Regions from separate parts of the Clostridium sp. CTA-7 genome, predicted to be linked through region 2. Evidence: riboswitches for the same ligand, from Rfam matches in the RefSeq annotation. Region 2 holds a riboswitch; the other holds the start of a gene.
What was found. A riboswitch is a leader RNA that binds a small molecule or an ion and turns the genes downstream of it on or off. The one in region 2 is predicted to bind magnesium.
Positions count from the first base shown of each region.

Region 1: another riboswitch for magnesium. It lies ahead of mgtE (magnesium transporter); the one in region 2 lies ahead of mgtA (magnesium-translocating P-type ATPase).

Region 1 is NZ_BAAAAV010000009.1:150,000-165,399, reverse strand. It holds gene ACYUEX_RS16055 (DNA-3-methyladenine glycosylase family protein) at 29-970, opposite strand; gene mgtE (magnesium transporter) at 1,206-2,549, opposite strand; M-box (ykoK) riboswitch at 2,734-2,895, opposite strand; gene ACYUEX_RS16045 (3-hydroxybutyryl-CoA dehydrogenase) at 3,094-3,936, opposite strand; gene ACYUEX_RS16040 (electron transfer flavoprotein subunit alpha/FixB family protein) at 4,080-5,087, opposite strand; gene ACYUEX_RS16035 (electron transfer flavoprotein subunit beta) at 5,109-5,888, opposite strand; gene ACYUEX_RS16030 (acyl-CoA dehydrogenase) at 5,906-7,045, opposite strand; gene ACYUEX_RS16025 (short-chain-enoyl-CoA hydratase) at 7,154-7,936, opposite strand; gene ACYUEX_RS16020 (redox-sensing transcriptional repressor Rex) at 8,225-8,866, opposite strand; gene ACYUEX_RS16015 (heavy metal translocating P-type ATPase) at 9,282-11,534, opposite strand; gene ACYUEX_RS16010 (ArsR/SmtB family transcription factor) at 11,551-11,910, opposite strand; gene ACYUEX_RS16005 (zinc dependent phospholipase C family protein) at 12,095-12,688, opposite strand; gene ACYUEX_RS16000 (NUDIX hydrolase) at 12,849-13,271, opposite strand; gene ytvI (sporulation integral membrane protein YtvI) at 13,319-14,392, opposite strand; gene ACYUEX_RS15990 (PH domain-containing protein) at 14,597-15,211, opposite strand.
Region 2 is NZ_BAAAAV010000001.1:627,003-642,402, reverse strand. It holds gene ACYUEX_RS02725 (ABC transporter permease) at 69-1,919, opposite strand; gene ACYUEX_RS02720 (ABC transporter ATP-binding protein) at 1,919-2,665, opposite strand; gene ACYUEX_RS02715 (undecaprenyl-diphosphate phosphatase) at 2,678-3,529, opposite strand; gene ACYUEX_RS02710 (sensor histidine kinase) at 3,701-4,681, opposite strand; gene ACYUEX_RS02705 (response regulator) at 4,692-5,384, opposite strand; gene ACYUEX_RS02700 (ROK family protein) at 5,630-6,652, opposite strand; gene ACYUEX_RS02695 (HAD family hydrolase) at 6,652-7,281, opposite strand; gene mgtA (magnesium-translocating P-type ATPase) at 7,455-10,145, opposite strand; M-box (ykoK) riboswitch at 10,492-10,651, opposite strand; gene ACYUEX_RS02685 (alpha/beta hydrolase) at 10,886-11,836, shown strand; gene ACYUEX_RS02680 (beta-class carbonic anhydrase) at 11,899-12,462, opposite strand; gene ACYUEX_RS02675 (hypothetical protein) at 12,821-13,135, shown strand; gene ACYUEX_RS02670 (DUF5698 domain-containing protein) at 13,491-14,006, shown strand; gene hisC (histidinol-phosphate transaminase) at 14,157-15,161, opposite strand; gene ACYUEX_RS02660 (D-isomer specific 2-hydroxyacid dehydrogenase family protein) at 15,171-15,400, opposite strand, start outside.

The sequences.
Region 1 (15,400 bases), on a different contig from region 2:
GCATCCTTGCTATTCCAACCTTATTTTTTTATACTTCTATTTTGTTTTCCCTTGCATAGTAGAACAAATATTGTTGTGCCATCCCTGATAAGGCACCAAATTTATCCCTAGCAAATACTCTCATTTTATTTAAAGATACATCTGGAGCAACATAAAAATGAATCATTGCTCTTTTAACCCATACATCTACAGGAAAAGATGAATGTTTTGCCATTGAAAATAACATTATACAATCAGCAACTTTTGCTCCTACTCCCATAAACTTTTGAAGTGCTATATGGCATTCATCATCATTTAATGATTTTATGTACTCTAAATCAAAATCTAATACTTCTGGTCTTTCTTCATACTTAGTAGGATTTAATTCTATATCCTCTTTAATTACTAGAGCTTCATTAACTTTTTTAATAGTATCAACTATATACTTACTTCTAAAAGATGCACCTGTTTCTTGTATTTCCTCTAGTGTGGATCCCTTAATTGCTTTTGGAGTTGGGAATGTATAATATTCATTTCCTTTGTATTCTACTTTTTCTCCCCATTTTTCACATATCTTTTTAACTGTTTTCTTTATTGATGGAATACTATTTCTAGCTGATATTATAAAACTTATAAGCATTTCAAAAGGATCTTGATTTAATATTCTGATTCCATACCCAAACTCAACACTTTTTCTAAGTATTTCATCCTTTGCAAGAACATCCTTTATATCATCATAGCTTCTTTCTAAGTCAAAATAATTTAACCATATGTTATTAAAGTCTTTTTCATTAGTATTATATATTGTAACTTCATCATCTTTTTGAATTACTTCTATAACTTTTCCATAGGCAACAATTATGTAATTACAATCATTTATCTTATCCCATCTAAAACATTGCCCACACTCTAATATTTGCTTTATATTAAAGTTTTTAACTCCTTGTATTATAGCTTTATCTTCTTCAAATATAACATTTTTAAAATCCATTTCTTCACCTCTATATATCTCATTAATATATTATTTATCCCCGAGACATAAACGAACTATTCCCCTCTTCTTTTAATTAATTATAACACAATATAAATTAAAATAAAAAATTGCAAATTGATAATTTTAAAATAAACCTTATTTAGTTTAAAAAAATAGAGAAATTCAATGAACTTCCCTATAAATTTAATTTTATAAACATTTTACTATTTTTGATTGTCAATATGATCACTCTTTAAATTAAATAATTTAATAATAAGGTAGCTAATCCTAAGAAGAAGAAGAAACCTAATACATCTGTAAATGTTGTTACAAATATGGATGAAGCTAATGCTGGGTCTATATTAAGCTTTTTAAGCACTATTGGTACTACATAACCTGACATTGTAGCAACAACCATATTTAAAACCATGGCTACACCTATAACTATTCCAAAAACAATATTTCTTTCCCACATATATCCTAATATAGATATTATAATAGCTATTACAGAACCTGTTATAAGTCCGATTCCGACCTCTTTAAAGAATGTATGCTTAATATTGTTAAAGTTTAATTCCCCTAATGCTAATCCTCTAACAATTATAGTTAATGTTTGTGTACCCGCATTTCCGCCCATTCCTGCAACTATTGGCATAAATGTAGCTAAAGAAACTACTCGTCCTATTGTACCTTCAAACATCCCTACAACTGCTGATGCTAAAATAGCTGTAACTAAATTAATAACAAGCCAAGGTAATCTACTTTTTACTGACTCTCCTAATGTTCCATTAATCTTTTCTTCCTTGTCTATTCCCCCAAGACGATGAATATCTTCTGTACTTTCATCCCTTAATATTTGCATCACATCATCAAAGGTTATTATACCAAGTAATCTTTTTGCATTATCTACTACAGGCATAGTTAAATATCCATATTTCTCAAACCTATGTCCAACTTCTTCTTGATCCATATTATAGGGAATCCATTCTACATTAGTATTTAAAATATCTGATATCTTAGTATTAAACCCTGAGACTACTAAATCTTTTAATGGAACTATTCCTTTAAGCTTATCAAAATTATCTATTACATATAAGTCATATATATTTTGAATCTCTTCTCCATATTGTTGTAAATATTTTAAAGTTTCCTCTACCGTCATATTCTCTTTTACTGATATAAATTCCGTAGCCATTATCCCTGCGGCAGTATCTGGGTCATAGCTTAATAATTGCCTAACTTTTCTAGCATCCGCATCAGTCATCTTTGCTAAAATTTTATTTGCTTGTTCTTCATCTAAAATACCTAATAAATCTGTTAATTCATCTGAGGACATTTCTTCAATAATATTTTTTTGTTTGTTTTCTGAGAATTCACTAAGTATTTGATACTTTTCCTCATTTTCAGCTTCATCTATTATTGATGCTATAAATTCCTCTGGTAATCTATATAAAATATCAGTTATATCGTCTTTATTATCACGCAATACATCTAATATATCTACTGGATGTATATCTTCTATATACTTAATAATTTTATCTTGTGGAGCATGAAGTAAAAATCTTCTTAACTCTTCCTTATTCATATCTAATTTCATAAATTTTCCTCCTAAATTTAGATAGGAGAAAATCCTTCAATAGAGAGTACTACTATTAAGACTTTCCTATCTTTTTTATATCTAAATCTATTCAATTCATACCTTGTCCCCAGATACGAGTCCATAGTAACATCTCCCTTCAAAATAAAAAACTTTTGCCCTCTACGACAAAAGTTAATAACATTAGCTTTATAATCGTAGAGCTTTAGCACTATAAAGCGTAGACACAATGTCAGCTACATTAAAAATCACCTTAGCGATGATTCTTGCTAACCCATTGGAATCTCTAGATTTTTCTGGGTAGTAGCATTTTTCTTTATAGGAGCCTCACCTAACAATTTATATTATATATTTATTCCTAGTTATATACTATGCAATAAAAATCTACATGTCAATAAAATGAATATTATTTTATAACAAACTATACTTTAAACTATTATAAACCTCTAATATTATATACAATATATCAAATAAAAAAAAGTGAAAGAGCTTAGGAATTTATTCCTTTACTCTCTCACTAGTTTTAATTCTTTATTATTAAATTCTAATAGTTATAGAATCCTTTTCCTGTTTTTCTTCCAAGATATCCAGCTCTAACATATTTTCTTAAAAGACTACTTGCTCTATATTTACTGTCTCCTGTTTCATTATATAAAACATCCATAATAGCTAGACAAACATCTAATCCTATAAGATCTCCTAAAGCTAAAGGTCCCATTGGATGATTTGCTCCATATTTCATTGATGTATCTATGTCTTCAACTGAAGCTATTCCTTCTTGTAGTATAAATGTAGCTTCATTTATCATTGGAATAAGTATTCTATTAACTACGAATCCTGGAGCTTCTGCAACTTCTACAGGCTCTTTTCCGATTGCAACTGATAAATTTTTAACAGCATCAAAAGTTTCTTGAGATGTAGCTATACCTCTTATAACTTCTACTAGCTTCATTACTGGAGCTGGATTAAAGAAGTGCATTCCTATAACTTTATCTGGTCTTTTTGTTGCTGATGCAACTTCTGTTATTGATAATGATGAAGTATTAGAAGCTAAGATTGCTGATTCCTTACAAATTGAATCTAGTTCAGCAAATATACTCTTTTTAATTTCCATATTTTCTACTGCGGCTTCTATTACTAAATCACAATCCTCAGCAAGAGATAAATCAGTAGTTCCCGTTATTCTTGAAAGTATAGCTTCCTTATCTTCTTCAGTCATTTTTCCCTTAGAAACTAATTTGCTTAAGCCTTTATTTATTCCAGCTATTCCTCTTTCAACAAATTCATCTTTGATATCTCTAACTATAACTTCATATCCTTTTTGAGCGAAAGCTTGAACTATTCCAGCACCCATTGTTCCTGCGCCTATTACAAAAATCTTTTCCATTTTTACTAAACACCCCTTTATAATTGATAGTTGTCAATTAATAATTAACAATTCAAAAAAACTAAATTAATAAATATTAAATTTACTCTTTAATTGTCTATTTTCTATTGCTAATTGTCAATTATATTTATTGTATGTTAATTCTATTTCTCTTCTTTTAACTCTTTTACTTGTGCTGTCATTTCTGGCACAACTTTTAATAAATCTCCAACTATTCCATAGTCTGCTGACTTCATTATTGGAGCTGATGAATCTTTATTTATAGCTATTATCATGTCAGAGTCTTGCATACCTGCAACGTGTTGTATTGCTCCTGAAATACCACATGCTATATATATATTTGGTCTTACTGTTTTACCTGTTTGACCAACTTGATAATCTCTTTCTATCCAACCATTTTCCACAGCTGCTCTTGATCCTGCAACAGTTCCTCCTAAGGCTTCTGCTAATTCTTCTAGTATAGCAAAGTTTTCCTTAGAACCAACTCCTCTACCTCCAGCTACTATAAAGTTAGCTTCACTTATATCAACTATATCCTTAGCTTCCTTTACAATTTCAACTATTTTAGTTCTAATATCTGCTTCTTCTAGCTTAACTTCAACATTTTCTACAGTAAACTCTCTATCTTCATCTGGAAGCTTTGAGAACACTCCTGGTCTTACTGTAGCCATTTGTGGTCTATGATCAGGGCAAGCTATTGTTGCCATTAAGTTTCCACCAAAAGCTGGTCTTGTAGCTAGTAAATCTGCTTTTTCAACATCAACATCCAAAACTGTACAGTCTGCTGTTAATCCTGTTGATAATCTAGCTGCTACTCTAGGCCCTAAATCTCTTCCAATGAAAGTAGCTCCTATAAATAATATTCCTGGTTTTCTTTCATTAGCTATATCGCAAATAACTTTTGTGTATCCATCAGTTGTATAATGCTTTAATAACTCATTTTCAGCAACGATAACCTCATCTGCTCCATGTCTTCCTAATGTGTCTGCTAATCCATTAACTTTATCTCCTAATAGCAATGCTGTTAGTTTTACTCCTAACTTATCAGCAATCATTCTACCTTCACCTAATAATTCTAGAGAAACCTTTTGAAGTTCCCCTTCTCTTTGCTCAGCAAATACCCAAACTCCATTGTAATCTGCCATACTCATATTTTTTACCTCCCATATATCTTAGATATAGTGCTTTTCCTTTAATTTTCCTAATACATGCTTTACAGCTTCTTGTGGAACTTCATTTATTATTTCTCCAGCTCCTTTAGCTTCTTTAGTCATACTCTTTTTAACCTTAGTCGGCGATCCTTTAAGTCCTAATTCATCTTTATTCACATCTATATCATCAGCTGACCAAATCTTTATTTCCTTATTAGCTGTGTCAAAGATATACTTAACATTCATATATCTTGGCTCATTTAATTCCTTTATAGCTGTTAAAAGAACTGGTGCCTTAACTTTTATTAATTCATACCCATCTTCTAATGCTCTATTTACTAATAATCCATCTTCTTCTACTTTAACATCTTGAACATATGTTACTTGAGGTATATTTAAATGCTCTGCAATTTCTGGACCTACTTGAGCAGTATCTCCATCGATTGCTTGTCTTCCTGCAAATACTATATCATACTCTAACTTTTTTAAAGCTCCTGCTAAAGCCTTTGAAGTTGCTAATGTATCTGCTCCCGCAAAAGCCCTATCAGTTATAAGAATAGCTTCATCAGCTCCCATACATAAAGCTTCTCTTAAAGCATTTTGTGCTTGAGGAGGTCCCATACTTATTACTGTAACTTTCGCTCCTGTATTGTCTTTTATTGTTAATGCTTCTTCTAAAGCATGTTTATCCTCTGGATTTATTATTGATGGAACTCCATCTCTTATAAGTGTTCCTGTTTTTGGATCAATCTTAACAGCTGTTGTATCTGGAACTTGTTTTAAACAAACTACTATATTCATCTATAAATCCTCCCTTATTATCTTAATGCATTTCCTGAAATAACCATTTTTTGAACTTCTGATGTTCCTTCATAGATTTCAGTTATCTTAGCATCTCTCATCATTCTTTCAACTGGATATTCCCTAGTATATCCGTATCCACCGAATATTTGAACAGCCTTAGTTGTTACATCCATAGCAACTTCTGCTGCATAAAGTTTAGCTCTTGCTGCTTCTACTGAATATGGAAGTTTAGCATCCTTTAAGCATGCTGCTTTATAAACTAAGTGTCTTGCAGCTTCTATTTTTGTATCCATTTCTGCAATCATCCATTGTAAACCTTGGAATGCTGCTAATGGTCTTCCAAATTGTTTTCTTTCCTTCATATAAGCAACTGCTTCGTCAAATGCTCCTTCTGCTATTCCTAAAGCTTGAGCTGCTATACCTATTCTTCCTCCATCTAGAGTTTTCATAGCTATACCAAAGCCTTTACCTTCTTGTCCAATTAAGTTCTCCTTTGGAACAATACAATTACTCATAACTAATTCTGTTGTTGAAGAAGCTCTAATTCCTAGTTTTTCTTCTTTCTTTCCTATTGAGAATCCTGGAAAATCCTTTTCAACTATAAATGCTGATATTCCCTTTGTTCCTTTACTTCTATCTGTCATAGCAAATATTATAAATGTTTCTGCTACTCCTCCATTAGTTATAAATATTTTTGATCCGTTTAATATATAATTATCTCCATCTAATACTGCTACTGTTTGTTGACCTGCCGCATCTGTACCTGCTCCTGGTTCTGTTAAACCAAAAGCACCAAGTTTTTTACCTGTTGCAAGATCTTTTAAATACCTTTCTTTTTGATCTTTAGTTCCAAACTGCTCTATTAAAGATGCACAAAGAGAAGTGTGGGCAGACACTATAACCCCTGTAGTTCCACAAGCCTTTGATAGCTCCTCTACAGTTAATATATAAGAAAGCGTGTCTCCACCTGCTCCACCGTACTCTTTAGAAAAAGGAATTCCTAACATTCCAAGCTTGGCCATTTTTTCAACGTTTTCCATTGGAAATCTTTCAGTTTCATCAATTTCAGCAGCAATTGGTTTTACTTCATTTATAGTGAATTCTCTAGCCATTTGTCTCACTAATTCTTGCTCTCTAGTTAATTGAAAATTCATTTAATATACCTCCTTGATATTGAACCTTTTTTAATTATATGAATTTACTTAATTTAAATATTTTTAATTATTTTAATTTGAATTTTTTTTATATTTTATTTTTTCTGACTATTTGTTAGAAAAATTTTTGGCTCTCTTTTCCATAAATGCTTCCATGCCCTCTTTTTGATCTTCTGTAGAAAAGCATTTACCAAAATCTTCGGCTTCAATTTTTATAGCTTTATCTATATCTACTTGCATCCCCCTATTTATAGCATCTTTACATAGCCTTACTGCTATAGGAGCATTTGCTATTATAGTCTTTGCCATATTTTTAGCTTCTTCCATTAAACTTTCTAATGCTACAACTTTATTAACTAAACCTATTTTTAAAGCTTCATCTGCCTTTACAGTCGCACAAGTATAAATAAGCTCTTTGGCCTTTCCTTCACCAACTAATCTTGGTAATCTTTGAGTTCCTCCAAATCCTGGTGTTATTCCAAGACCAACCTCTGGTTGAGCAAATCTAGCCTTTTCTGAAGCTATTCTTATATCACAAGCCATAGCTAATTCACATCCACCACCTAAAGCAAATCCTGATATAGCCGCAATAACAGGCTTATCTAATTTTTCTAATCTTCTGAAAACTCTGTTTCCTAAAAGACCAAATTCTCTTCCTTCATCTTCAGTTAAGTCCTTCATTTCAGAAATATCTGCTCCAGCAACAAAAGCTTTTTCCCCAGATCCTGTTAGTATGACACAGTAAATATTTTGATCATTTTCTAAATCATCTAAAACTGCATCTAAATCTTTTAAAGTCCCTGAATTTAAAGCATTTAAAGCTTTAGGTCTATTAATTGTAACAATAGCTAGATTTCCCTCTTTTTCAAGAATTACATTCTTTAACTCCATAATAAAGTCCTCCCTTTAACTATACTTATATAAAATTATTCAATTTTTCATTAATCTTTAATTATATAAGCTTCTCAAACCTATACTTTATACCCTTTAATGTGACATATTTAACTAAACATATCAAAAATTCTTTAATAATCTATATGTTTAATAAATAAACCATTTGTTAATCTTGTAACAATTAATAAAAAAAATAATTGAAGCCCCCGCTTCAATTATTATTATAAACTCTTAAATTTTCTTTTGCAATAAATATTTCTAATTTTAGGCAATTTTTTAATGTAACTACTTACTTTCATCTTTATCATGAAGTAAATATATTAATGTTAGTAAACTTTCTGATAAATGAACATTTTCAACTGTAACTTCTTCAGGTACAGATAAATCAACTGGAGCAAAATTCCATACGCCTGTTACTCCACCTTCTACTAAAGTATCACTAACCTTTTGTGCATTTATTCTAGGAACACAAATTATTCCTATATCTATACTGTTATCTCCTAAATAATATTTTAAGTTATCAATATCTTGTATTTCTATATCTCTTATTTTCATTCCAATAAGCTTAGGATTTGCATCAAATATAGCTTCTATAGTTAACCCTATTTGAGAAAATCTACTGTAATTTGCTATTGCCTGACCTATATTTCCTGCTCCAACTATGATTCCTTTGTATTCTTTATTTAATCCCAATATTAGGCTTATTTGATTATATAAATCTTTTACATTATATCCATAGCCCTGTTGGCCAAAGTCTCCAAAACAATTTAAGTCTTGGCGTATTTGTGACGCTGTAAAGCCTATCTTTTCTCCTAACTCTTTTGAAGAAATTCTATCTACATCATTTCTTAACAACTCTTGTAAGTATCTATGATATTTTGGCAGTCTTTTAATTACAGCCATAGAAATATTCTTTTTCTTATCCATAACCTTCATTCTCCTAATCAAATTTATTTTCATATATTAAAACTTTATTATTACCAAATTTATAATATATATTTTAACACTTTTATTAAAATTTTAAAACAACTTGAGTTACGTATTTAACAAAGTTTCAAAATTTTCTTTTATTTTTCTTAAAATCTAAAAATAGATTATATACTTAATAAACATTTAATAAAATATTTTCCAATAAAAATTAATTTAATTATATTTAGTTATAAAAAATAGACTTATGTATAACGTAGCAGATCCGTTATACATAAGTCTCAAATTTATACAAAGCTTCTCAAAGCTTTGTAAACAAGATAATGATCTTGTATGCTTCCCTTACGCCTGAAAATTTTCAACCTAATTCATTATATTTAATATGATGAAATTTGTCAATAAAATAGTTATAAAATTATTTTAAACATCTAGTTGAATTTAGAACTGCTATTAAAGTTACTCCTACATCTGCAAATACTGCTTCCCACATTGTTGCTACTCCAAAAGCACTTAAAATCAATACTAATACTTTTACTCCTAATGAGAATATTATATTTTGCCATAAAACTTTATTTGTCTTTCTTGCAACTTTAATGGCTGTAACTAAAGCTTCTGGATCGTCTTTCATTAAAACTACATCTGCGGCTTCAATAGCTGCATCTGAACCTATTCCTCCCATAGCAACTCCTATATCAGCTCTTGCTAAAACTGGTGCATCATTTATTCCATCTCCAACAAATATAACTTTTCCTTGAGTTGAATTATCTTTTATTAAACCTTCTACCTTTTCAACCTTATCTCCTGGTAATAATTCTGAAAATACCTTATCAACGCCTACTAGTGATGCTACCTTTTCTGCCACGGATTTATTATCACCTGTTAACATAACGGTTTGAGAAACCCCAACTTCCTTCAAGCCTTCTATGGCTTTCTTAGCACCTTCTTTTATTTCATCGGATATAACTATATTACCTTTATATTCATTATTTATAGCAATATGAACTATTGTTCCAATTGATGCTATATCAGTATAACTTATATTAAACTTTTCCATCAGTTTATAGTTACCTACTAAAACTTCTGCTCCGTTAATTAAGGCTTTAATTCCATGTCCTGATATTTCTTCATAATCACTTAACTCTTGATTTTTTATATCTTTTCCATATTCCTTTATAATAGATTGAGCTATTGGATGATTTGATAAGCTTTCTGCTATAGCCGCAACCTCTATTAATTCTTCTTTTGAAATATTATTATTTATTTCTGTTACCTTAAAAACTCCTTTAGTTAAAGTTCCTGTTTTATCAAAAACAACTGTATTAACATCTTTAAGAGCTTCTAGGTAATTTCCACCCTTAACTAATATACCTTTTTTAGATGCTCCTCCAATCCCTGCAAATAATCCAAGAGGAATAGAAACTACTAATGCACAAGGACAAGATACAACTAAGAATATTAAAGCTCTATAAATCCAATCTGAAAAACTTGCATCCTTTATAACTAATGGAGGTATTATAGCCAACGCTAAAGCTGAAAATACAACTATTGGAGTATATACTCTTGCAAATTTAGTTATAAACTTTTCAGTTGGTGCTTTTTTATTAGATGCATTTTCCACTAATTCTAAAATTCTTGATACTGTTGATTCTTTAAAGTTTTTAGATACCTTAACTTTTAAAACACCATTTGTATTTATAAATCCTGCTAGAATATCTTCTCCCACAGAAACTTCCCTTGGAACTGATTCACCAGTAAGTGCTGATGTATCTACAAAGCTTGTTCCATCTAATACAACACCATCTAAAGGTACTCTTTCACCTGGCTTAATAACTATTATATCATCTATATTGACTGTTTCTGGTTTAACTTTTTCTTCTTTTCCATCTACTAAAATATTAGCATATTCAGCTCTTATATTCATAAGAGATGTTATTGATTTTCTAGATCTATTTACTGCATAAGATTGGAATACCTCTCCTATTTCATAAAATAACATAACTGCTACCCCTTCTTTAAAGTCACCTACAAAGAAGGCTCCTAAAGTAGCAACTGTCATTAAGAAGTTTTCATCAAATACTTCTCCTCTGAATATATTTTTTATAGCTGTTAAAACTACTTCTCCTCCAATTAAAACATAACTAAGAGCAAAAAGTATTATTGATATCATTGAAGCCTCTTTTGAAATGATAGCAACTATATATATTATTGCACCTATTATTAATCTAATATTCTCCTTTATACCAACTTTTCCTCCATGTGAATGATCATGAGAGTGTCCGTGTGAATCATCATGAGAATGTCCATGATCTTCTCCTCTTAAATGGGTATGAGAATGTTCCTTCCCATGATTATGATTTTCTTTATCACTATCACTTTCTATAGAACAGCAACTACTTGTACATCTATTAACATTTTCAGTAATGTTATTATTATCATTTTTATCAAATACCTTAACTTCTGGCTCTAGCTTTTTAATTATTGATTTTGTTTCTTCTATTACCTCTTCTCTTGATATATCTCCATTTAATTCTATAATCAAGTTTGAAGTTGTAAAATTCAAATTGGCTTCTTTAACTCCATTTAAGTTATTAACTCTAGTTTCAATTTTATTTGCACAATTTGCACAAGTTAATCCAGATAAAATCAATTTTATTTCATTACTACTCATTTCTATCCCCACTTTCTTATTCAATAATATGCTTAAATCCTTCATTAAATATATGCTCAATATGATCATCTGCTAATGAATAATATATTACTTTTCCAGCTCTTCTAAACTTAACTAATCTATTTGATTTTAATACTCTAAGCTGATGTGAAATCGCTGATTGAGTCATATTTAATAAAGCAGCTAAATCGCATACACATAACTCTTCTTGAAATAAAGCACATAATATTTTTATTCTTGTAGAATCGCTGAAAGCCTTAAATAAATCAGCTAAATCATATAAAGTTTCTTCATTTGGTATAGAACCTTTTACTTTTTCAACTACATCTTTATGAATTATAGTACAATTACAACTTTCCAATTTATTTTCTTCCATAATTCCCCTCCAAACTCATATGAACAATTGTTCATATGTTTATTTAATGATATTATATGCTATTCTTATTAAATGTGTCAACTTTAAATAAAAATCTTTTGTAAAAAAGTGGACATATTTAATCATATTTTCAAAACTTGCTTTTATACTCGCCTAAACCTAAAAAAGAGAGCTTTACAGCTCTCTATATTACCAATGCAATATGCTCTTTTAATTTTTGATTTAAAACAACTTCATTCAAAACCATATTTACAACAGTACTGCAAATATGACTAGCATAAATTAGATCTTTTTCATATGAGGATTTTCCATTATATTCTTCCTGTAGCTTCATTATATATTTTCTTATTTCTTCTGAAGTCAAATGTAAATTTATATCTTTTTTAATAGTATAATTCTTTGTAAATTTATTTAATTCATTTTCATATACTACATGTTCTTTCATAGCATTAGCACTTTTAAATTCCCATCTTTGAAAATGTGGAATACAGAAATAATCACATAAAAAGTGACATACAACTCCTAATTCCTGATTAAACTTATTAGGTGAATATCTAGTATAGATATCATCTAAAGTTAGAGAAGATAAAAATTCTATTTTTTTTACAATCATTTCAAAACTTTCATCAATATAATGTTTTTTAAACTTATATTTTGATACAGAATCAGGTTTTAAATTTCCCCAAATAAAATGACCATCATTTATTATAAAAACTTTATCTTCTTCAACATTGTTTATAAATTGTTGTGCTAAAGCTTTGTGAGTATTCATCATCATAATTGCCTCACCTCGCTTTTATTTTTATATCTTTATAATAATACTATAGATGATAAAAAACAAATATGTTTTTTTGTTTATATCTCCATTTATTATCATATTAACTTTTAATTCTCTTTATTAAATATAATAATTTTATATTCATGTTTTGTTAATATTTTTATTTAATTTTCTTTATTTCTTTTATTCTTTTAATTAATAAAGGCTGTATTGAAGGATATGTTAATTCTTTTGGTTCTTCTTCAAATAACTTAACTTCTCCTATTTCAAAATTTGGTAATTCTCCTAAAGATTTTATTTCTGCGTAGAATAAAGAAGCAAAACTTTTTTCTCCTTCTATTATTAAAGAATAATCATTTATATATGTTATTTTAAATTCTTCTGCTCCTGTTTCTTCTATTAACTCCCTTTTAGCAGTAAAATTTATATCTTCTCCAACTTCTCTATGCCCTGCTGGTATTTCCCAAGTTTTTCTTTTTTTATGTTTTACATAAACCCATTTATCTCTATACCTAGAAACTATTATTGCATAAAGTAACTTTTCATTTTCTATTGTATTTTTTTCATAAAATTCAATTTCCATATGTTTCTCCAATTTTAAAGTATCAGTTAATTTAATTTTTATTCAATTTATTTAAATATATGTATTTTCCCACTATCATTTAAATTTTTTAAAATAATAACTATAATTGGTAAAATAAATAATCCAAGGAATCCAAATATTTTAGCTCCCATAAACATACATACTAACATTACTAAAGGATGCAATCCTACTTGCTGACCAACAATCTTTGGCTCTAATATATTTCTTATTACAGTAATAGTTACATATAATATTGCAAGTCCTATTGCTAATCCAAAATTTCCTTTAATAGCTTCTATTATAACCCAAGGTATCACTACTCCACCTGTTCCCAGCACTGGAAGTATATCTACTAATGCTATTAATGCTGCTATTGTTATAGCACTCTCTACTTTTAAAATAGACAGCCCTATTGATAATTCAATAAAAGTTATACTTATGATTATTGCGTATGCCTTTATAAGTTTAAATAAAGTTCCTACTATATAATCCTTAACATCTAATATTATGCTAGAAACCTTATCTGGAAATTGCCTAGTTATGAAACTTGTAATATTTGTATAGTCCATTGCACAAAAGAATGATGAAATGATAGATAATATAACTATAATAAAAAATGTTGGAACTGATGATACTGTAGAAGATACAAATTTAACAACTCCTGATGATATGTTAGTAATTATACTTCCTAATGACTCAACAAGTGAGGAAGTTATATCATTAATTCCCTGTACTAATGCAGGATCAAGTTTTGCTATTAAAACCTCTATTCCATCAAGTAAATCATATACAGCTGGTTCTATATTGGTTAAATAAATATTAGGCAAACTAATAAATACTGATTTTAAAGCTACAAACAATTTAACAACAAGTAAAGCAAAAAGTGCACCAACAGTTGCATAAAAAATTAGAACTGTTATTCCAGCTACTAACTTTCTATTTATTCTAAACTTACTTGATATGAAATTAATTAGCGGCTTTAATATAAATGCTATCCCAAACCCTATAACAAAAGGCATAAACCATCCAAGCCCATATTTAATAGTAATGTATATTATTGCTCCAACTATTATTAAGTATATAGTATTTATAATAAACTCTCTTTTTTTCTCTACTCCCATTTTTTATCTCCTTAATTTTTTATTTAAATTATACAATAAAAAATTTGTATTTTAAATTTCTAACTTTAATATTAAGCTAAAATTCAGAATTAAAATTAAACTTTTATTTATTTCTTAAATATAAAAAGGTAGAGAATTATTAAATGTTCCTCTACCCATGTTTTCTTTATTCAATATAATTTTATGTTAATATATAAAATATTATTAGTTATTAATATAGTTTTTAAATACATCTGTAAAATCTTTTCTTACATATGTTTCTCTACTTATCCTAGTCCAGTTAAATGCATATTCATTTATATTTTTAAATATAACTGCTGCATCTCCTTCAACTACCTTGCTTGAAGCAAAAGCATTTGCTGCTATATTTAATGTTTCTTCAGATTTTTCTAACATAATTTGATTTTCTTCTATTATATGTCCAATTTTAACTAATGATTTGTATAAATCTTTTAATTGCTCTACTTGATTTCTATCTACATCTATAGAAAAAGTAATTTCTCCAATAATAAATTTAATTTCGCAATCTAAATCTATAGTTCCAGCAGTTTCTATTGATACTCTACTAATAGGGTTCTTATAATAATCATATCTTGTTACGAGCCTTTTCTTACTTACAGCAGAAGTTCCATCTACATGTATAAGAGCTAAATTTGTAAAGCAATATTCATCTGTCCTTGATTTTATGAGAAAGAAGATTTGTTCACCATCTTCATGCATTATATAATCATCTGCATCTACCCTATTAAAATCTTTCTTATCAATTATCTTTCCAATATCACTTAGTCCTAAAGCATCCGAAGCTAATTTTTTTAACATAATAAATTCCTCCCATTTATTTAATATCAATTTGATTTTATAAACAATACTCTATGAATAAACTTACAGTTTTAAAATCTCTAGTTATATAGCTTATTCCTTCAAAGAACTTACAAATATAACCACACACTTTACAATGAATACTTACTCCAATACAGAAGTTTAATCCCTTAATTAAACATAACTACT
Region 2 (15,400 bases):
TATTAAAATAATAAATATATTAATTTTAATATAACAAAATAAAGGTGACATTTAATCACCCTTATTTTTTATAAATTTCTTTTTATCTCAATTAAATATCTTTTTCTAATAACAAGGAAGTATATAACTTGAATAATTAAAAAGCTTCCCATTACTGTAATTGCTGATATTCTTATTTCCATTTCAAATGCATTATTTAATGCTAATAGTGCAAATAAAGAGTGTACTACTGCAACTATATAAGGAAGTAAAAATAATACTCCAATTTCTATAGTTGATATTTTCTTTATTTCTTTAAAGGTTAATCCTATTTTATTTAGATTGTTATACTTCACTTTATCCTCTTCTATATCCATATAATATTTATTATATAGAAAGCTAGCAGTAGTTACAAAGAAGATTATTCCTATAAATATTGCTAGAAACATAAATATTCCATACCCTAATTTAATGGCTTCTAACATATTAGCCTTTATTAGAAGAATCTCTTCTTTACTATAGTTTTCTTCTGGAAACTTCTCTATATATTTTTTAGATATATCCAAAGTTTCTTTATAATTATCTATATTAATACTATAAAATGAAAATACTGAAGCATTGATTTTATTATATTCTTCGTCATTTATAATATATAAATCCTCATATAAAGCTGGAAGAACTCTATATTCTAAAACTGAAGTAACTTCTATATTCATACTATCAATTGATATATTTTTAAGCCCTTGTGTAACTTGTGCTTCTAATACAGCTTCATTTTCATTAAGAAGTATATTATCTTTTTTAAGTGAATTAGCTAAAATATTATAGGTACTTTCACTTATTATATTTATCTCATTATTATTATATTGTAGTGATTTTATTTCACCCTTAACCTTTGTATAATTATAGTTATACTCCTTTAAATCATCTTCAAAAAACATTATTTTTTCATCAATATTTATATTATCTTCATCAAAGGAATAGAAAAATGCTTGAGGAAAATTTTTATCCACTTCTGATTCCTTATTAAGCCAAAATGAATATACTCCTCCAATTGACGTAAATGCCACTGCTGAAGTTATTGTTATAATAAAAAACATTCTTACATTATCTTTTATTCTATATAAAAGATTTGAAACCCATAATAATGCTGTTTTATTCATATAAAACCTTCTAATGCTTCTTAGCTTATCTACTATAAAAACACTAAACTGGGAAAACAATAAATAAGTTCCGATTATAACAATTACTGTTACAGGCACAATTCTATATATTATATTTTTCATGGTTGAGGTAATTGAAAAATAGTATCCTACAACAATTAATACAATGCAAATTAATGTAAGAATACTCGATGTTTCTGGTTCATCCTTTGGTTTTTCTGTTGCTTTAAGCAATGCTAAAACCTTATCTTCTTTTATTATACTAGCAGTGAAAATAGAAATTATTCCTCCCATTAAAATAAACGCCATTATTGTAATTATCATTGCCTTAGTTGGGAAATAAAAAGTTAAAATATCATAACCTAATAACTTCCCACTAGCTACTAAAAATATTTTTGAAAAAATTAATCCTAATATAATTCCAATCACACCAGATATAGAACTAATCAAAATATTTTCAATTATAATCATTTTCTTTATTTGTTTATCTGAAGCTCCTAGAATATATAGTGTTCCAAACTCTTTATATCTACTTTTTAAAAATACACTTACAGAATAAAATATAAAGAAGCATAAAAATACGTATGCTATTGCCATAGTTAAATAAAATCCAACTTGTAAGTAGTTGCGAAAGCTACTTATATCTAATTCTGGATGCAGTATTAGCATAGTAAATGAAAATAATAACGCTGCTGAAATACTACTACTTAAGAAATATCCAAAATATGCCCTTATATTTCTTCCTACATTTCTAGTGGCGAACTCTATAAAATTCATTATCTTCCCCCTCCTAGTAACGCAAGAACATCTAAAATTTCTTGATAAAACTGTTGTCTATTATCCCCTTTATAAATTTCATTATATATTGATCCATCCTTTATAAATAAAATTCTATTACAATAGCTGGCTGCTAATGGATCATGTGTGACTATCATTGTAGTGACATTTTCCTCCTTATTTATTTTTTCAAATAGCTCCATTACTATCCTCGATGCTTTTGAATCTAAATTTCCAGTAGGTTCATCTGCTAGAAGAATTGATGGATTGTGTATTAAAGCTCTTGCAACTGCTGTTCTTTGAGCTTCACCTCCAGACACTTCAAAGGTCCTTTTATTTAGCAATTCTTTTATACCAAGAATATCTGCTACTCTTTGTAGCCTTTTATATTGCTCATTTATTGATACTCCATCTAAGGTCAATGGTAACAATATGTTTTCACCAATAGTCAATGTATTTATTAAATTAAAATCTTGGAATACAAAGCCTAACTTTCTCCTCCTGAATAACGCCAATTCATCTCCTTTAAGTATTAAAGGATTAACATTATTTACTTTTATTTCTCCTGAAGTAGGTTTATCTATTGTAGAAATCATATTTAAGAGTGTTGTCTTTCCACTTCCCGAAGGCCCCATTATCCCTACAAATTCTCCCTTTTCTATATTAAAGTTAATATTATTTAAAGCGCTAAATACAACTTTATTTCCATATATCTTCTTTAAATTTTTAACTGTTAAAACTTCCATTTTTCTCTCCCTTTATACCGTTAATGTTATAACTTTTTTAAATACTAATATAGCAAGTAAAATTCCTACTAAAATCCTGTATATTGCAAATATTCTCATAGGCTTTTTCTTTAAATAACCAATAAATTTTTTAATAACTATCATCGATACTATAAAGGCAACAATAAATCCTAATATTAATGCAATCCATAAAGTTGATGTCATTATAGAGTAATCAAATTCAAATAAGTCTTTACCTGATGAACCTATCATTGCTGGAATAGCTAAAAAGAATGAAAATTCAGCAGCTATTGATGTTGACATTCCTGCAATCCATCCTCCCATAATAGTTGATGCACTTCTAGACATTCCTGGCCAAACAGCTAAAACTTGTAATATACCTACCTTTAAAGCTTGAATATAACTTATATCATCTATATTATAAGTTAGCTTTTTTCTATTTCTAAATATATTTTCCACTATTAATAATAAAATGCCACCTACTATGAAACCTATAATTACAGCTTCTGGCTTAAATAAAGATTTTATTTTCTTATAAAATAATACACCTATAATCCCCATTGGAATAGAAGCTATTATAATATTAATTCCAAACTTAAACCCCACGCTACCTTCTTTTCCTTTAGTAATTATAAATTTTAAAAATTCTATTATACTTTCACTAATTTTCTTCCAGTAAAGAACTATTACAGCTAGTATTGCGCCTAATTGAATTACTACCTCAAACATTTTAGCAAACTCGCCATTAAAATTTATTAAGCTTCCAATTAATATCATATGTCCTGTAGAAGATACAGGAATAAATTCTGTAAGTCCTTCTACTATTCCAATTATAATCGCTTTTAATATAAATATTATATCAATCACCTTATTTATCCTCCTTTAAACTTTATATATCTAGTTTAAAGGAAATTACTTTATTTCTACTATCTTTAAACCTTACAGGATTATTACATGTATGTCACCTTCGACTATTCTATTTTTAAAACTTCTGGAACCTAGGCTAATTTACTAAAAAAAGTAGGATAAATAATCCTACTTTTTAAACATTACTGTAACTATTGTTCCACCTCCAATTTTAGAATCTATTACTACCTTATGATCTAATTTATCACAAACCTTTTTTACTATGTATAATCCCATACCAGTAGATTCACCGAATTTACGTCCATTTTCTCCTGTAAAAAATGGGTCAAATACTCTTTTAATATCTTTTTTATTTATTCCTACACCCTCATCTATTACATTTAATCTAACAAATCCTGAATCTTCATAAGCTCTTATTATTAACTCTTTTCCAACGCCTTTAGAATATTTTATCCCATTAACAATAAGCTGTTCTAATATAAACTTAACCCACTTTGCATCACTATATATTTCTATATCTTCATCTATTTCAACTACTGGTTTTATTTTATTTTTAATAAATAAGGTTTTTTCCTCATTTATTTTGTCCATAACCAACTTATATAAATAAATTTTCTCTATTATAAAATCTTTTTGAAATGAATCTAGCCTAGCAAAATACATTGCCATATTTAGTCCCCTATTTAACTTATATACTTCTTTTTTAATATTTTCAATAGGCTCTTCCCCTTCATACTCTTGCAGCTGTAACTGTATAACTGATAAAGGTGTTTTCATTTGATGAACCCACTGATTTATAAATGTCAAATGATCCTCATGGCTTTTGTTGAATTCCATAATTTTATTTTCATATAAACTATTTGCTCTTTTTAAAACATTAGATATGCTTTCTCCTAAAACTGAATCTCCTAAATTCAATACAGAATCATCTAAATTATTTAAGTTCTTCTCTAAGAATTTATAAACTTCTTTATTTTTATAATATCTACTTCCCAAGAAAACAAATAAAATAAATGTATTAAATAATAATATATAGAAACGCTCATTTAGATTTAAATTACCTAAAAGTGTTATATAGCTTAATGTAATAATAAGGCTTAAGAAATATATAATTATATATCCTTTACTATCCTTTATAAATAATTTCATTTTAATTCTCCTACCAGGTTTTATTTAACCTATATCCAACTGTTCTTACAGTTTCTATTCCATTATATATTCCAATCTCTTGAAGCCTCTTTCTTATTCTGCTTATATTAACATTTAATGTATTTTCTTCTACAAATTCGATATCATCCCATATCTTTTCTAAAAGGAAATCTCTATCTACAACTTTAGGATATTTTTTAATAAGATATTCTAATAATATACCTTCCTTTTTCGTTATTATTAATTTCTTATCATTAAACTCTATTTCTGATCTTTCTGGATAAAATATCAATCCATCAAGTTCTACTATTCTCTCATTCATTTTAGGGGCATAATCTCCAAAGGCTCTTCTTATATGACTTTTTATCTTTGCCATAACAACCTCATAATAAAAAGGCTTGGTTATATAATCATCTCCCCCATTTTCAAGGGCCATAACTTGATCCATTCCACTATCTCTAGCTGATATAAATATTATTGGTACTTTCGACTCTTGTCTTATTTTCCTACACCAATAAAAACCATCAAACTTAGGTAAGTTAACATCCAATAATACAAGATCAGGATTGAATTCATTAAATTCATCCATTATATTTTCAAAGTTTTCTACTACTTTTACATCAAATTGATATTTAGATATATATTCTTTTAATAAAAGGCTTATTGATAAATCATCTTCTATAATATATATTTTATAATTCATATTATTTACTCCCTATAATTATTGAATTACATTAATTATACAATTATTCCATACATATTTGTATTACATTTTAGTAAGGTATTTATATAAGAACTCTTATTAATTATGTGTTTCTTAGTAAAAAGAAAAGTTATGGCTTATATTAAATTATAGCCATAACTTTCAATTTTATTTAAAAGTATTTTGGTTACGCTAGTAAAAACTATAACGCCCTCCATACTTATAATAAACTAATTTAGTTTAAATTAAATTTCAATAAGCTTAACCTCTTTATTTATTAAGCTTAATGCCTTTTCTTTTATTCCTTCTAAAGCATAATCAGCTTCTTTATTCTCTATTAGTATTTTAGTTTTTATATTAAATTCTTTATCATACTGATTTATTATTTTATCTTTCATCTCATATTTAAAACTACTTCCACCTAAAACCACTACTTTAGGATTAATTATAGCTGATATAGTTTTAATAGTATCTATAATTATTCTGCAATAGGTATCATCATCTAGATCACTCATCATAGCAATGTTTAAAAACTTATCTTTCATAGGTATAAAACCAATTTCACCTGCATATCCATCGTCACCCTTTAAAACATTTCCATTTACTATTATTCCTGATCCTACTCCTAATGAAGTAAAACTTATATACACAAGGCTCATACTTCTACAATTATTCTTTTCTACATAATCATTATAAAAAGCTATAGAAGTTGAGTTTATATCATTTTCTAATATTATCGGAATTTTATACTTCTCCTCAAGCTGTTTCTTTATTTTTATCTCTTTCCACTCTTCCATCTTAATTCCAGATAAAAACCCATCTTTAGTCACTATTCCTGGTACACTGATTCCTATTCCCTCTATATTAGAATAAACTCTATATAAACCTTCTATGGAATCTATTATAGTTTTAGTATCCTCTACACCATTTATTAGTTTAGTATTCTCCTCTAAGACTTCACCTAAGGCATTTACCACTCTATATACTATTTTTGCTTCTTCTACTGAAAGTACTATTACATACCTTTTATTAGAATTAATTTTATATCTTTCTGCTCTTCTTCCACCACTTGATTCATCCAATCCAATAGATATTATTTCATCTATTTCAATTAGTTCATTAAGTATTCCTCTTACAGTTGTATGGCTTATTCCTGTATCTTTAACAATTTCACCTCTCGTTGCATTACCTCTAGTCCTTATAGAATTCATTATTAATGAAGTATTTACATTTTTAAGTTCCTTTGGTGTTCCTGCAATTTTTTTCATTAAATATTTAACTCCTTTAAAATATCTCTTGGCTCTTTTAAATTAAAATCAGCTTCTATACCATCTAAGCTATCTGCTCCCCATATGGCTATTCCAAAATCCATACCAGCTGCTTTTGTAGCTTTAAAGTCAAATATTGTATCACCTATATACATACACTCCTTTGGTGATATATCTAGTATTTCGGCAACCTTAAGCAATGGATCTGGATAAGGTTTATGCTTTTCTGTATCATCAGCTAACACTTCACATTTAATATATTTTTGCAATCCAGTAGGTACAAAATCTATTTCATATTGATTTTTCATTTTAGAACTTGCTATTGCACATATGATTCCTTCTTTATATAAAGTTTTTATAACTTCATCAAGGCCATCATATAATGTAGCCCCTTCTTCAAATTCATTTACATACTTCACCCATTTATCGTAAGCTTTCTCTATATTCTTAAAACCTAATTCTTCTATTGTCTTTTTTCCTGCATATGCTTTATATTTCAATAAGTTTTCATATGATATATCTTGTCCAAGTTCTTCTTTAATTAACCTTTGTAGAGGTATCATATTCATTCTTTCTGTATTTAAAATTGTTCCGTCTAAATCAAATATTACACATTTGTATTTTCTCAATTTTCTCTCTCCTTAACTTTTAATATAACCTTTTAAAAGTTTATTGCAAAAGTATTTTATCATAATTTTATAAATTATTCAACAATTAATAATACTCTAAATTTATATATTCATTGCTCATTAAATAAAAACAAGCTAAATTTAAAACTTAGCTTGTTTTCTTTAATAAATATTTACAATAACTCACCATATCTATTTATAAAAGCTTTCTTTAAAACTGTTGCTAATGCCATATAAAGAATTATTATTATAACTAGACAAGGGAAATAAATTGCTGGCATAGCAACCATATCTAAAGCCTTTCCAAAAGCTGTATAAGGAATTATAGTTCCTATTGCTATTCCTAATGTTGTTAATGTTGTAAGCTTCCATGATGCACGGCTTTGAATAAATGGAATACGTGGTGTCCTAATCATATGAATTACAAGAGTTTGAGACCATAGTGATTCAACAAACCATCCTGCATGGAAAAGTCCCATAAACCCTAACTGTTGCACTTCATTTAGTGTATGGAATTGTCCGCCAAATACAAATGGACAAATAAAGAAATACATTAGAATATAAGTTGCAATATCAAAAACTGAGCTAGTTGGTCCAATCCAAATCATAAACTTGCTAATGGAGCCTGCATCCCATTTACGAGGTGCTTTAAGATAATCTTCATCTACATTATCCCAAGGAATAGCTATACAAGAAATATCATAAATTAAATTTAGCATTAAAAGCTGTATTGGCATCATAGGTAAGAATGGTAAGAATATACTTGCTGCTAGAACAGAAAACATATTTCCAAAGTTAGAGCTTGCTGTCATTTTAATATATTTAATGATATTTGCATATATCTTTCTGCCTTCTATTACTCCATCTTCTAAAACCATCAAATCTTTTTCTAACAATATAATGTTAGCTGATTCTTTAGATATATCTACTGCTGTATCTACAGAAATCCCAACATCTGCTTCTGTCATAGCTCCTGCATCATTTATTCCGTCTCCCATAAAACCAACAGTATGTCCATTATTTCTTAAAGCAGCTACAACACGTACCTTTTGTTGTGGTGAAAGCTTAGCAAATACATTAGTTTCTTCTACTACTTCACTAAGTAGTTCATCATCCATTTCTTCAATATCTGATCCAAGCAATAAATTACTTACTTTTATTCCAACTTGACGACAAATTGAAGATGTTACAGCATCATTATCTCCAGTAAGAATTTTAACATTAACACCATACTCCTCAAGAGCCTTTATTGCTCCAGCTGTACTTTTCTTTGGAGGATCTAAGAATGCAAGATATCCTATTAGAACCATATCAGCTTCATCTTTTACTGAAAGTTCTCCTACTTTTGATGGATTATTCTTTTGAGCAATACCTAATATACGCATTCCTTCTCTATTGTAGCCTGCAACTGTCTCTAGAATTTCATCTTTTATTTTTTCTGTAATAGGTTCTATTTTCCCCTTATATTCTACATGTGAGCAAACTGATATCATTTCTTCAATTGCTCCTTTTGTAATAAGTTGAGTTTTACCATATTTATCTTCAACTACTACACTCATACGACGACGACTAAAATCAAATGGTATTTCATCTACTTTTTTATAATCTTTCCATAATTCAATCATATCTTTTTCATTTGCATGATTTACTATAGCTATATCCATTAAGTTTTTTAATCCTGTTTGATGATAGCTGTTAAGAAAAGCATGGCGTAATACTCTACTATCTTCATTTCCTTCAATATCAAGAGAATATTCTAAAACAACTTTATCTTGTGTAAGTGTTCCAGTTTTATCAGTACAAAGAACATCCATAGATCCAAAATTTTGTATTGCATTTAAATCTTTAACTATTACTTTTTTCTTTGACATAGAAACTGCACCTTTTGCAAGGTTTGCTGAAACAATCATTGGTAGCATTTCTGGGGTAAGACCTACTGCAATAGAAAGAGCAAATAGAAATGCTTCCATCCAATCTCCTTTAGTAAAACCATTCATGAATAGCACTATCGGAACCATTACTAACATAAATCTAATTAATACCCAGGATACTGAGTTTACACCTTTTTCAAAGCTTGTAGTAACTTTTTTACCTACTATTTGCTTTGCCATAGAACCAAATATTGTATCGTCTCCAACATTAATTGCTATTGCTGTAGCTGAACCACTAATAACATTACTTCCCATAAAAGCTAAATTATTCATATCAACAGGATTTTTACAATCACTTATAATAGCCTTATCTATTTTTTCAACTGGTTCACTTTCACCAGTTAATGATGATTGACTTATAAATAAATCCTTAGATCTTAATATTCTAACATCAGCTGGAATCATATCACCAGCCGCTAAATGAATTATATCTCCAACTACAATTTCATTAATTGAAATTTCTTGTCTTCCAATTTCTTTACGCTCTACACTTATAGTTGTCTTAACCATTTCACTTAGCTTTTCAGCTGCTTTACTTGACCTTGCCTCTTGTACAAAACGAAGGATTCCACTAACTAAAACCATTGTAGTTACTATAATAACTGATGTTGCATCTCTGTTTGCTGGTTCAACAATAGCTATATCTGTAATGAATGATATAACTGCTAAAATCAATAAAATTATAGTAAATGGATTAATAAAAGCTTCTAAAAGTCTTTTTAATAAAGAGTCACCTTTTTGATGAGTAACTTCATTTTTTCCAAACTTCTCTCTCATTAATTCAACTTTACTTTCTTCATAGCCATTATAGCTTGTATCATATATCTTTAATATAGCACTTTCATTTTGAATTGCAGCTGAAATTAATCTATTCTTTGTTTCAGCTAATCTTAATTCATTAGTAGTGTTTTTTTTCAATATTCTTTTTTTCATTGTCTTTCCCTCCTAAAAAATAGATTTTAATATTTTTTTAGAAAGTAAGACATAAACCCAAAAGAAATACTAATGTAAATTATTCAATTGTAATGAGCAAGAGGAATGAATGTACAATCTAGTACATAATAAATTCATCGTGCTTACGAAAATCATACTTCTCCCTAATGGGTCTATGTTCTTACTACTCTCTTCATCCATTCCTCTCACCTCCAAAAATTCAAAATATATAAACATAAAATTGATTAAAAATAAAAAACCCTTACCAAAGCTAAAACAATGGTAAGGGAAATAAAATTCCTAAACTATGCAATAATTAATTGCAATAAAAATATAAAACAAAAAAATTGTTTCACCATCGTTCAAGCTTCAGCTTCACAAGGCGATGAAATTGCATTAGTCTATGCCTTGGATTCGACATAGACTGCTAACCTTCTCATAGTGTCTCCACTATTTTGCGGCAGCAACCCTTATCCTTGTGGTAACCTCACCTACCGAGATATTTAATTTTCGAATTTTAATTTCTAATTCTACTTCATCATATGAAATTACTCTATATTTGTCAACCCTTTTTAATATTTTTATTTAATTTAATTATAAAAAACGAGTTTATAGCACCAATTTTTAAAATTTGATTCATATTATTATTCTAAAGCCACTTTCAAATAATTTATTGTGAATTTTATTTAAAAGTGATAAAATAACCCTTAATAATATTAGAAAAATTCAAGGAGGTAACTATGAAAAAGAAAAATATAGCACTGATATCAACTGGTGTTATAGCAACTTTGTCTGTTGGTGCTCTAGGTTTTGTAGGTAATTATTTTTATAATTTAGCTCTTAATCCAAAAACTTCTAAAGATATTATTTTTGGTAAAGCTGAAGAATCTGAAAGTGAAAGTGGACAAGTTTTAAACAAAGATGAAAATTGGCTAACTAGTAATTCAAACTTTTCTGATGAATATATAACTTCATTTGATAATTTAAAATTGCATGGATATAAAATACTAAACAAAAATCCTACTAATAAGTGGGTAATAACTGTTCATGGATATACTTGCAAAGGTTCTGATATGATCATTTATGCTAAAAACTTTTATGATATGGGTTATAATGTTTTGATCCCAGATTTAAGAGCTCATGGAAGTAGCGAGGGTAGTTACATTGGAATGGGATGGAATGACAGACTTGATATTATAGAGTGGATAAATTTGATTATTAAAGATTATGAAAATACAGAAATTATACTTCATGGAGTATCTATGGGAGCTGCTACTGTTTCTATGGTATCAGGTGAAAATTTACCTAATAATGTAAAGGCAATTATAGCAGATTGCGGTTATACATCTGTTTGGAAGCAATTTTCTCATAAATTAAAGGGGCTTTATTCACTTCCAGACTTCCCTGTAATGCATGCTTCTTCATTAGTATCAAAATTTAGAGCTGGATATAACTTAAGAAAAGCATCAGCATTAAATCAAGTTTCGAAATCTAAAACTCCAATACTTTTTATTCATGGTGATAAAGATGACTTTGTTCCATATTCAATGATGGACGAACTATATACCGCTACGAGTTCTGAAAAAGAAAAACTTACTATTGAAGGAGCGGGACATGCTAAAGCATCAAAAGTGAATCCTGATCTTTACTGGTCAACCATTGAAACTTTTATAAATAAATACATTGATTAATTTTATATAACTAAAAAGGCAAAAGATAATTTAATCTTTTGCCTTTTTATTAGTATTTAGCTTTAATTTTCGTAACCATTTATAATCACATCAAGTTTACCAATTTCCGGATCTATTGCTAGACCATGAACTGATATTCCTTGTGGCATTAAAGGATGTCTTTTTATTAAATTAACACTATCTTTTATAGATTCTTCTACTGAATCAAATCCATGTAACCACTTTTTCACATCAATTCCGCCATTAAAAAGTGTATTTATAGCTTCCTGTGAGATTCCTCTATCAATAGCTTTTTCTAATAAATTTTCTGTATTTAAATTACACATCCCACATCCATGATGGCCAATCACAAAAATTTCATCTACATTAAATTCATAAATTGCAACAATAACGCTTCTAATTACACTTCCAAAAGGATGCATAATTGATGCTCCAGCATTTTTAACAATTTTAGCATCACCATTTTTTAAATTTAATGCTTTAGGTAGTAAATCTGTAAGTCTGGTATCCATACAAGATAAAATAAGTATCTTTTTCTTTGGCTCTTTTGAAGTTTTGTACTGTTCATATTCTTTATTCTCAACAAAATTTTTATTAAATTCTAATATATCATTTAATTTACTCATATAATCTCCTCTCTTATCTTTTTTAGTCTTTTTCTTATTTTATACTAAGATTATAATATTTCATATAGTTTTTTATGTAATGTTAATTGACTCTTTTGAACTCTTTTTTTACACATATACTTATTTTAATTTTATTATATTTATGTTACTATACGAAAAGGAGTATTTAATGATATGGTTAAATTATTAAATTTAAACTTTAGCAAAAAATCTTAGAGACGTAACCTTTTGTTTATTAATTATATTTACAAAGTATCTTAAATTTAATATTTAATATTTATTATTTAATAATATAACTAGCTTTTGAAGAAAATATATATTATGATTATAAAAAATACAAATATAAGGTGGTACATATATGACAGTTTATGCAATAACATTTTACTTAAATGAAGACTCACATTCATGCGGATGTGAATCTCATGATCACGATCATGAACATCATCATAATCATCGTGATGATTATGAAATAGTTGGAACAATAAAATCACTTGGAGCTTGGGCTAACTTTATGCCTGATAGCTATTTAGTTAAAACTGATGTTTCAGCTAAAGAAATAGCAGAAAAAATTAAAGAATTCTTAGCACCTAATGATTTACTTTTTGTAACTAAAGTTGATGAAGATGATGTTGCATCTTTAACTCCTGGAGTTGTAGATTGGATAAAAGCTTAGTAACTAAATAAATATAAGAGATGGATTTTATAGTAAATCCATCTCTTATATTTATTTAGTATTTTTAATAATAGAAGTGCTATCTAATCTTAACAAAAAAATTTAACTATGTATAAGTTTATAATTAGTATATTTAATTATAAATTCTTCAATATTAACTAAATTTAAATAATTTTATTACATAATCTGTCTACTAAGATTTCACTAATATAATAATTCTAAAATTAAACATTATCTCATCTATTATTCTTTAAACTTTCTTATACTATAGTTAATTAATTTTTTCTAATATGAAATACTTACCTTATTAACTTATAATAAAGTGAAACTAAACTAGAAGGAGGTATTAAAATTGATGAATGCATTAACAATTTTTATTTTACAACTTATTTATGTTCCTCTTTTAACTCTTAGAACTACCTTCGTTGTAAAAGGTAAGAAGGCTCAAGCATCATTATTTGCTTTTCTTGAAGCTATTATTTATATAGCAAGTCTTGGGATAGTTTTCTCTGATTTAAGTAACTTTCTTAACATAGGTGCTTATATACTTGGATATGGTATTGGAATATACTTAGGCGGAATAATAGAAGAAAAATTAGCCATTGGATATAGATCTATTCATGTAAATTTAACAAATTATAACCAAGAGTTAGTAGATAAACTACGAAGTTTAAAATTTGGTGTAACTATTTATACCGGAGAAGGAATTAATAAAGAAAAAAGATACAGACTTGAAATAGTTTCTCATAGAAATAGGGAAAATGAAGTTATATCTATTATTGAATCAATGGAAAAAAACGCCTTCATAGTTTCTTATGAACCTACACAATTCAAAGGTGGATATATAATAAAACATATCAAAAATTTGTAAATAAACTTTAATACCCCTATAAGAAAGTTCTTATTTTAATGATAAAATTCAAACAATTATATTTAACTTAACTTAAAATATAAAAGGAAGTTATTAAAAAATAACTTCCTTTTATATTCTAAAGAATTATTAAACTTGCAAATAATTTAGCTAAAGATTATAGTTAAAAAACCTTTTTATAATCTGTATAACTTTCTCATTCTGATCCTTTGTGCCCATTGAAATTCTAACAAATCCATTCATTCCTATTAAAGCACCATCTTTTATTATTATGCCTTCTTCTTTCATAAAGTTTACAAACTCAGTTGCTCTATGTCCTAATTTAATCATAATAAATGATGCATATGATTTTATATATTCTAAATCAATCTCTTCTAAAGCTTTTTCATACATCCTAAGCGCTTCTTTATTTTCGACTCTAACTTTCTCTACATACTCTTTTTCATCTATAACTCTTACTGCCAAAGCTTGTGCATAAGAATTTAAATCAAAAGGTCCGATAACAAAATTAAACTCATCATTTATTTTAGGTCTAGCAATGCTATATCCTACTCTAACACCAGCTAATCCATATGCTTTCGAAAAAGTTCTTAATATTATAACATTAGGAAACTCTTTATAAATTTTTATAGAATCTAATGGATCCTTATCTAAAAATTCTACATAAGCTTCATCTAAAACTACTTTAACATAAGATGGAACCTTTTTTAAGAATGCTATAATCTCTTCATCAGTTAATAATGTCCCTGTTGGATTATGAGGATTTGATATCCAAATTAATCTTGTATTTTCATTTATTTTTTCTAAAGTTGTATCTAAATCAATTCCATAATTCTTTAATGGAACTTTAATATACTTACATTCTTTTATTTTTGCAGCAATCTCATATGTCGGGAAAGCTACTTCAGGCATTATTACTTCATTATTTCCTCTTACTAAGCCAAAAGTTAAAGCCTTAATTAAATAGTCTGAACCATGAGAGCAAACTACTTCTTCTTTTGTCACTCCAAAATGCTGAGCAATCTTTTCTCTCACTAAACCATTTGTCACATCTGGATATAACTTAGGGTTTATATCTTTTATGTAGTCTTCTATATTAAAATGATGCTTTATTTGGTTCTCATTTGAATCTAACTTAATTAACTCCCAACTCAAATTTATCACCTATGCTAACTTATTTTTGCAATCATTTGTTGTTTCAAAATCATATAAATTTTGTAATGAATATTCAACCATATTTGCTACTGCTTCGTCTGTATAGAATCCATAATGAGGTGTTACTATAGCATTAGGGAATGATTTTAAAGTTAATAATGTCTCATCTTTAATTACATTATTTTGATGATTATTATGGAAAATTCCATACTCATATTCATAAACATCTGTTGCTACAC